2 regions of the Neobacillus sp. SAB-20_R2A genome follow, and region 1 is predicted to be linked to the other one. Evidence: a T-box and tRNA genes for the amino acid it is inferred to sense, from the RefSeq annotation. Region 1 holds a T-box; the other holds one or more tRNA genes.

Region 1 (4,400 bases):
TCGTTAGAGCCTTCAAGTAAACACTGGCTTGGAACAGATAAATCTGGCCGGGATGTGTTTACAAGGCTGCTTTATGGCGGAAGGATTTCGCTATTGGTTGGATTAAGCTGTACGCTTTTTGTAATTTTTATTGGGACATTGGTCGGCTCTGTAGCAGGTTATTTTGGCGGAGCAGTTGATAATCTGTTAATGAGATTTACTGATTTTATCTTAAACTTTCCGTTCTTGGTTTTTGTTATTGTTATTAATGCCATTTTCTTTGGTAAGGTAAGTGGATTATGGGTGTTAATTGCGGTTATCAGTCTTCTGTATTGGGGAGGTATTGCCCGGATTGTCCGCAGTAAAATTCTTGCCGAAAAAGAAAACGAATATATCATTGCAGCAGTTTCCATCGGCTGCTCACCGGCAAAGGTAATTGTTAAACATCTGTTGCCTAATGTTTTGTCAACAATCATTGTTCAGGCAACCATTACATTTGCCTCCATGATTGTCATTGAATCAGCATTGAGTTACCTTGGATTTGGTGTTCCGCAAGAAACGCCGAGTTGGGGAAATATGCTGAATTCAGCAAATGAACCTGATGTGCTTCAATTTAAGCTCTGGATATGGATGCCGCCGGCACTCATCATCACCATGACCATCCTGTCCATCAACTTTATCGGTGAAGGCCTAAAAGACGCTTTCAACCCTAAATCAAGAAGATAAAAATCTACCATTAAGACATGGTAGATTTTTTTTGTGAGTCTTTGTACCCAATAATATGGAAACAACCGGAGCAAAATGTATATAAAGGAATAATTTAACTGCCGCCTGCCCATACTGATTGACAAACAAACAGTTTCTTGAAGTGAGGGATTATACAATGTTATATCTTCATGATGTATGGGTGAATTGGTTTGAAGGAGAAGAAAACGGTTATAATGTCTGCCACTTCCACGAATGGCGCAAGGATGACGGAGTTGAACTACTTGACCAAGTACCGCTGCTAAAAGTGGAGCCAATTCTTTTTAACTATATTGAAAATGATTTATCTGAATTGCCACAACAGCTTCTAGATGATATTTTTCAAAAAGCGTATTTAAGAAAAAACCATGAACGGATCCAATTGGATTACTGCTTTGTGGTAACCGATGGGGTAGGAATTCTTGCTGTTGATACGATTGGCTATAATATTCCGATTCGAAAAAGCCGGTTAATACCAAGACAGGAACAGCTCGTGTACGAAATGATCAGCAATCATGAACCAAAAGAATTTGTATTTTATAATCAGTCGAGTAAAAAGGACTTCCATATTCTTTCTCCAGAGCCTACGTTAATGCTGGGCTTGACAAGAAAAGAACGGCAGATAAAGCAGCTTCTGTTTATGGCTTTAGATCAGTTGTTTTCATCGAATAATGAAGCGGAGATTCGTTATTGGTTTACTGAGTGGTGCCCAGAACGCTACCAAACAATCCAAGAACTGAATTTTGCTGATGCATGGGAACAACTTTATGAAGAAATCAAATTTGGCTGGTCTAAAAAACACGAAATCTTTTGTGAAAATTTAATAAAGGGACAGCCATTTTTTGAGAAGCTTTGGGAAATGGAACACGGTCCAAAGGTAAACTAAAAGCCTGACCCAAAAGGAATATAATTCATTCCTTTTGCGGTTCAGGCTTTTTTACTATTTGCGCTTTCTTCCAAGACCCATTGCATTTTCCATTTTCTTTAAGGTAAGGCTTGCAATTTTATTTGCTTTCTCTGCACCAAGGTCTAATATTTCATCTAATTCATTTGATTCCATTAATTGATAGTATTTATCTTGGATTGGTTTAAATGCATTAATAACAACATTGGCCAAATCACCCTTAAAGTCCCCATAACCTTTTCCATGGTACATCTCTTCAAGTTCAGCAATAGGCTTATTTCCTAAGATTGTGTATATGGATAAAAGATTTGAAATACCTGGTTTATTTTCTTTGTCATACTTAACAATTCCTTCTGAATCGGTCACAGCACTTTTAATTTTCTTTTCAATTTGTTTTGGGTCATCAAGCAATGCAAGGAATGCTTTTTGGTTCGGATCGGATTTGCTCATTTTCTTAGTAGGGTCCTGCAATGACATAATACGGGCACCGACCTCCGGAATGCGCACTTCTGGTATCGTGAGTATTTCTCTATATTTTTTATTAAATCTTTCGGCAAGGTCACGTGTAAGCTCTAAATGTTGTTTTTGGTCTTCTCCTACTGGAACAAGGTCAGCATTATACAATAAAATATCTGCGGCCATTAATGGAGGGTAGGTTAATAAACTTGCAGATACAGCCTCTTTTCCAGCTGATTTATCCTTAAATTGGGTCATACGCTCCAATTCCCCGATATAAGACACGCATTGCATTAACCATCCGGCTTGAGCATGAGCGGGAACTTCTGATTGGATAAATAATGTCGCTTTTTCCGGATCGATTCCTACTGCAATATACAAGGCAGCCAAACTGCGGATGTTCTTTCTCAAAGTTGCGGGATCTTGCGGGACAGTTATTGCATGCTGGTCGACGATGCAGAAGTAGCAATTATATTCATTCTGCAGCTCCACGAATTGCTTAAGTGCACCAATATAGTTACCAAGTGTGATTGTCCCACTTGGCTGAATTCCCGAAAATATTGTCTTCATATATAATCCTCCTAAACAAATAGATAAAAAAAGCCATTCATCCCCAAAGATAGGGACGAATGGCTCGCGGTACCACCCTAATTACTCAAAAAAATGAGTCACTTTAAAACCCTTTAACGCGGGGAACGTCTACTCTTACTTTTCCTCTTATAAAGGCTCAGAAAGAAGCTCCAAAGTCCATTCCGTATTTCTTTGTGTTTGTTTCCACCACCCACAAACTCTCTAAAACAAAGGTCGATACGTACTACTCTTTTTCAATGCTTTTTTACTGTTATTTAATTATTTCCCATTATAAATGATTTACATATTTCATTTCAAGTCAGTAAAACATAATAAACAACAAGGGCAATGACCATAAAAAGGCCATTTATAATTGCATAAAAAAGGAAGGGGTTTTTATTAATCGTGACAAGTTCTGATAAACCGGGAACCTCCTCGAATCTCCGTTTATTAGTCCTAAACGATAGTGCAAAGTTGAAGGACTTGAAAATTGCATCATAAAAACCACTTTGAATGGTAAAAATGAGCAAAAAAGAAAGGAGAAGAGCAAATGAGATATAAAAAGATATATTGATATAGCTAACAATAGAAATTTCGCCGTAAAAAATAAAGGATAAAATGAAAATGGAAAGCTGTGTAAACGCTACCAATATTACACTTTTATTAGGGGAAAATTTCACTTTTATTCCTCCGAAACGTTGTAATGTAAGGTTTTATAACCAGAAAAAACCTTTATAAATATAAATTATAACATAGTAAATTGTAATTCATACGTAAGAATTGTCTCGAAAATGTAAATTAATTTTCAAAAAATAATGTACAAGAGAATGAAAATATGTATAATAGAGAATGTAGTAATTTTTCAGAATAATAGAAAAGGGAGGTCTACATAGTGAAGAAATCAAAACTTTCACTACTTTTAGTATTATCGCTAGTACTTAGCATGTTTCTTGCAGCATGTTCAGGCGGCGGTAATAAAGACACTGGTAAGGAAAAAGAAGGTACCAAGAATGCTCCTAAAGAAGAGCAGCTTGCTGATAAACAGGAACTGAATGTTCTTGAATCATCTGAAATTCCGTCTATGGATAGTGTACTTGCTGAAGATACTGTCAGCTTTACAACAATCAGCAACGTAAATGAAGGTTTATACCGTCTGGATGCTGATCAAAAGGTTATCCCAGCAGTTGCTGCGGAAATGCCTAAATATAATGATGACAAAACTGTTTTAACAATCAAATTAAAGAAGGATTTAAAATGGTCTAACGGTGACCCTGTTACTGCAAACGACTTCGTTTATGCATGGCAGAGAGCAATCGATCCAAAAACAGCTTCTACATACGGCCCGTACTTCATGGCTGGGAAAGTCAAAGGCGCTGAAGAGATCGTAGCCAAGAAAGACAAAGCTACTGCTGAAGATATCAATACTTTAGGAATTAAAGCTTTAGACGACAATACTTTGGAAATTGACTTAGTAAGACCAGTTCCTTATATTGAGTCTTATCTAACATTCCCAATGTTCTATCCGCAAAACCAAAAGTTTGTTGAGGCACAAGGCGCTGACTATGCGAAAGATGCAGCTCACATCCTTTACAATGGTCCATTCAAGTTAACAAAATGGGATGGCCCAACTGCTACTGAATGGGTATATGAAAAGAACGATAGTTATTGGAATGCTAAAAATGTAACATTAACAAAGATTAACTTTAACGTATCGAAAGATCCGCAGGCTTCTGCAAACGCCTTTACT
Region 2 (4,400 bases), 260 kb from region 1:
ACCACCAGCTAAGGTCCCAAAGTATACGTTAAGTGGAAAAGGATGTGGAGTTGCTTAGACAACCAGGATGTTGGCTTAGAAGCAGCCACCATTTAAAGAGTGCGTAATAGCTCACTGGTCGAGTGACTCTGCGCCGAAAATGTACCGGGGCTAAACGTATCACCGAAGCTGTGGGTGGACACCTTGTGGTGTCCGCGGTAGGAGAGCGTTCTAAGGGCGTTGAAGCTAGACCGTAAGGACTGGTGGAGCGCTTAGAAGTGAGAATGCCGGTATGAGTAGCGAAAGATGAGTGAGAATCTCATCCACCGTATGCCTAAGGTTTCCTGAGGAAGGCTCGTCCGCTCAGGGTTAGTCGGGACCTAAGCCGAGGCCGAAAGGCGTAGGCGATGGACAACAGGTTGATATTCCTGTACCACCTCTTTATCGTTTGAGTGATGGGGGGACGCAGGAGGATAGGGTAAGCGCACTGCTGGATATGTGCGTGCAAGCAGTTAGGCTGGCAAGTAGGAAAATCCGCTTGCCATAAGGCTGAGCTGTGATGCCGAGGGAATTATAGTACCGAAGTTCCTGATTCCACACTGCCAAGAAAAGCCTCTAGCGAGATAAAAGGTGCCCGTACCGCAAACCGACACAGGTAGGCGAGGAGAGAATCCTAAGGTGAGCGAGAGAACTCTCGTTAAGGAACTCGGCAAAATGACCCCGTAACTTCGGGAGAAGGGGTGCTTTTTGGGGTGAATAGCCCCGAAGAGCCGCAGTGAATAGGCCCAGGCGACTGTTTAGCAAAAACACAGGTCTCTGCAAAGCCGCAAGGCGAAGTATAGGGGCTGACGCCTGCCCGGTGCTGGAAGGTTAAGAGGAGGGGTTAGCGCAAGCGAAGCTCTGAATCGAAGCCCCAGTAAACGGCGGCCGTAACTATAACGGTCCTAAGGTAGCGAAATTCCTTGTCGGGTAAGTTCCGACCCGCACGAAAGGCGTAACGATCTGGGCACTGTCTCAACGAGAGACTCGGTGAAATTATAGTACCTGTGAAGATGCAGGTTACCCGCGACAGGACGGAAAGACCCCATGGAGCTTTACTGTAGCCTGATATTGAATTTTGGTACAGCTTGTACAGGATAGGTAGGAGCCTGAGAAACCGGAGCGCCAGCTTCGGTGGAGGCGTCGGTGGGATACTACCCTGGCTGTATTGAAATTCTAACCCGCACCCCTCATCGGGGTGGGAGACAGTGTCAGGTGGGCAGTTTGACTGGGGCGGTCGCCTCCTAAAGTGTAACGGAGGCGCCCAAAGGTTCCCTCAGAATGGTTGGAAATCATTCGCAGAGTGTAAAGGCACAAGGGAGCTTGACTGCGAGACCTACAAGTCGAGCAGGGACGAAAGTCGGGCTTAGTGATCCGGTGGTTCCGCATGGAAGGGCCATCGCTCAACGGATAAAAGCTACCCTGGGGATAACAGGCTTATCTCCCCCAAGAGTCCACATCGACGGGGAGGTTTGGCACCTCGATGTCGGCTCATCGCATCCTGGGGCTGTAGTCGGTCCCAAGGGTTGGGCTGTTCGCCCATTAAAGCGGTACGCGAGCTGGGTTCAGAACGTCGTGAGACAGTTCGGTCCCTATCCGTCGTGGGCGCAGGAAATTTGAGAGGAGCTGTCCTTAGTACGAGAGGACCGGGATGGACGCACCGCTGGTGTACCAGTTGTCTTGCCAAAGGCATCGCTGGGTAGCTATGTGCGGACGGGATAAGTGCTGAAAGCATCTAAGCATGAAGCCCCCCTCGAGATGAGATTTCCCATAGCGTCAAGCTAGTAAGATCCCTGAAAGATGATCAGGTTGATAGGTCAGAGGTGGAAGCGCGGTGACGTGTGGAGCTGACTGATACTAATCGATCGAGGACTTAACCAAGTCATGTTTTTTAGGTGAACTCGTTCTTATTTACTTCTTCTGCATTATCTAGTTTTGAGGGAATGAAAAATTTTAAATTTCCTCTTGCAAAATATGAAAAAGACATTATAATAAAATAGTGTCTGATAAATGGTCTGGCGGTAATGGCGAGAAGGTCACACCTGTTCCCATCCCGAACACAGAAGTTAAGCTTCTCAGCGCCGATGGTAGTTGGGGCGAAAGCCCCTGTGAGAGTAGGACGTCGCCAGGCTGTTATATTATTCCGCAGTAGCTCAGTGGTAGAGCTATCGGCTGTTAACCGATCGGTCGTAGGTTCGAGTCCTACCTGCGGAGCCATTTATGGAGAGCTGTCCGAGTGGCCGAAGGAGCACGATTGGAAATCGTGTATACGTTAACCGCGTATCAAGGGTTCAAATCCCTTGCTCTCCGCCATCATAATTTTTTCAAAATGGCCCCTTGGTCAAGCGGTTAAGACACCGCCCTTTCACGGCGGTAACACGGGTTCGAATCCCGTAGGGGTCACCATTTAACGGAGGATTAGCTCAGCTGGGAGAGCATCTGCCTTACAAGCAGAGGGTCGGCGGTTCGATCCCGTCATCCTCCACCATAATATTATCGCGGGGTGGAGCAGTCCGGTAGCTCGTCGGGCTCATAACCCGAAGGTCGCAGGTTCAAATCCTGCCCCCGCAATTCGGTCTGGTAGTTCAGTTGGTTAGAATGCCTGCCTGTCACGCAGGAGGTCGCGGGTTCGAGTCCCGTCCAGACCGCCACTTATGTTGGCTCAGTAGCTCAGTCGGTAGAGCAAAGGACTGAAAATCCTTGTGTCGGCGGTTCGATTCCGTCCTGAGCCACCATTTTGATTCAATTTTGCCGGTATAGCTCAATCGGTAGAGCAACTGAATCGTAATCAGTAGGTTGGGGGTTCAAGTCCTCTTGCCGGCACTTGTTAGCAGCAAGTGCATAATATAGATGGAGGGGTAGCGAAGTGGCTAAACGCGGCGGACTGTAAATCCGCTCCCTCAGGGTTCGGCGGTTCGAATCCGTCCCCCTCCACCATTTATAGGGGTATAGTTTAAAGGTAGAACGAAGGTCTCCAAAACCTTTGGTGTGGGTTCGATTCCTACTACCCCTGCCAATGCTGTAATGGCGGTTGTGGCGAAGTGGTTAACGCATCGGATTGTGGTTCCGACATTCGTGGGTTCGATTCCCATCAGCCGCCCCATTAATTTATTATTGATGAATTAGTGAAAATGTTGTATTATTGGGCTATAGCCAAGCGGTAAGGCAACGGACTTTGACTCCGTCATTCGTAGGTTCAAATCCTGCTAGCCCAGTCAAATATGCGGAAGTAGTTCAGTGGTAGAACACCACCTTGCCAAGGTGGGGGTCGCGGGTTCGAATCCCGTCTTCCGCTCCAAATAATATGGCGGCATAGCCAAGTGGTAAGGCACAGGTCTGCAACACCTTTACCACCGGTTCGAATCCGGTTGCCGCCTCCATAATATGCCGGTGTGGCGGAATTGGCAGACGCGCACGACTCAAAATCGTGTTCCGTGAGGAGTGTCGGTTCGACCCCGACCACCGGTATCATAAAAACACTCATATATAATGTGAGTGTTTTTTATTTTGCTTTTTTCGAAAAGATTAGTGCTGACCGATTAAAAATTGTTCTAATTAAGAAGGAATGACTTATTGCCTCGCAATAGAGACGAACCATTTTGGAAAATTACTTGTCCGGTGGCATATGGCTTTTCTATGCGCCCCAACGCTTAAATAAATGAGCGGTTCGGTCGCATATGGCTCTTCTGTGCGCCTCAACGCATGAAAAAATAGGTGGTTCGGTCGCATATGGCTATTCTATGTGCCCCAACTTTTGAAAAAATCAGCGAACCGGTAGCATATAGCCTTTCTATGCTCCCCAACTCTTGAAAAAATCAGCGAACCGGTAGCATATAGCCTTTCTATGCGCCTCAACTCTTGAAAAAATTAGCGAACCGGTAGCATATAGCCTTTCTATGCGCCTCAACTCTTGAAGAAATTAGCGAACCGGTAGCATATAGCCTTTCTATGCGCCTCAACTCTTGAAGAAATCAGCGGACCGGTCACATAAAACCTTTCTATGAACCTTTTCGCTTGAAAAAGCTCTTTCCTTTCACTCGATTAACCAGAAAATCACTCCTCTTTATTAAAGCTAATATCAATTCTATTCAAATCGTTCCATTAATTTTTTAAATAAAATTTGGACAAAATATACCAATGCTTTCTGGGGACATACTAGCTTACTACACTATAGACAATCCGGAAGGGAAACCGTACATAATGTTTCAACGCATCAGGAGGTAAAAAATGCACTATGTTATTTCAATCTTAGGTATTCTAATTGTCGTGTTTGCCGCTTGGGTGGCAAGCTCTAATCGAAAAGAGGTAAAATTTATACCCATTATTGTGATGATTGCTATTCAAATAACCTTATCCATATTGCTGTTAAATACAGAGTTTGG

The links. A T-box is a leader RNA that pairs with one kind of tRNA and senses whether it is charged. The one in region 1 lies ahead of trpS (tryptophan--tRNA ligase), so its partner is inferred to be a tRNA-Trp.
Region 2: it encodes a tRNA-Trp, which carries the amino acid that the T-box ahead of trpS (tryptophan--tRNA ligase) is inferred to sense. The anticodon was not compared.

Annotation. Positions count from the first base shown of each region.
Region 1 is NZ_CP145895.1:1,593,765-1,598,164, forward strand. It holds gene opp4C (oligopeptide ABC transporter permease) at 1-705, shown strand, start outside; gene V5M37_RS07925 (YjbA family protein) at 863-1,609, shown strand; gene trpS (tryptophan--tRNA ligase) at 1,664-2,653, opposite strand; T-box leader at 2,702-2,920, opposite strand; gene V5M37_RS07935 (peptide ABC transporter substrate-binding protein) at 3,546-4,400, shown strand, end outside.
Region 2 is NZ_CP145895.1:1,334,181-1,338,580, forward strand. It holds rRNA gene V5M37_RS06600 (23S ribosomal RNA) at 1-1,899, shown strand, start outside; rRNA gene rrf (5S ribosomal RNA) at 2,033-2,149, shown strand; tRNA gene V5M37_RS06610 (tRNA-Asn) at 2,161-2,235, shown strand; tRNA gene V5M37_RS06615 (tRNA-Ser) at 2,241-2,331, shown strand; tRNA gene V5M37_RS06620 (tRNA-Glu) at 2,350-2,424, shown strand; tRNA gene V5M37_RS06625 (tRNA-Val) at 2,431-2,506, shown strand; tRNA gene V5M37_RS06630 (tRNA-Met) at 2,516-2,589, shown strand; tRNA gene V5M37_RS06635 (tRNA-Asp) at 2,593-2,669, shown strand; tRNA gene V5M37_RS06640 (tRNA-Phe) at 2,678-2,753, shown strand; tRNA gene V5M37_RS06645 (tRNA-Thr) at 2,769-2,841, shown strand; tRNA gene V5M37_RS06650 (tRNA-Tyr) at 2,871-2,955, shown strand; tRNA gene V5M37_RS06655 (tRNA-Trp) at 2,961-3,034, shown strand; tRNA gene V5M37_RS06660 (tRNA-His) at 3,046-3,121, shown strand; tRNA gene V5M37_RS06665 (tRNA-Gln) at 3,162-3,233, shown strand; tRNA gene V5M37_RS06670 (tRNA-Gly) at 3,242-3,316, shown strand; tRNA gene V5M37_RS06675 (tRNA-Cys) at 3,325-3,398, shown strand; tRNA gene V5M37_RS06680 (tRNA-Leu) at 3,405-3,486, shown strand; gene V5M37_RS06685 (NupC/NupG family nucleoside CNT transporter) at 4,246-4,400, shown strand, end outside.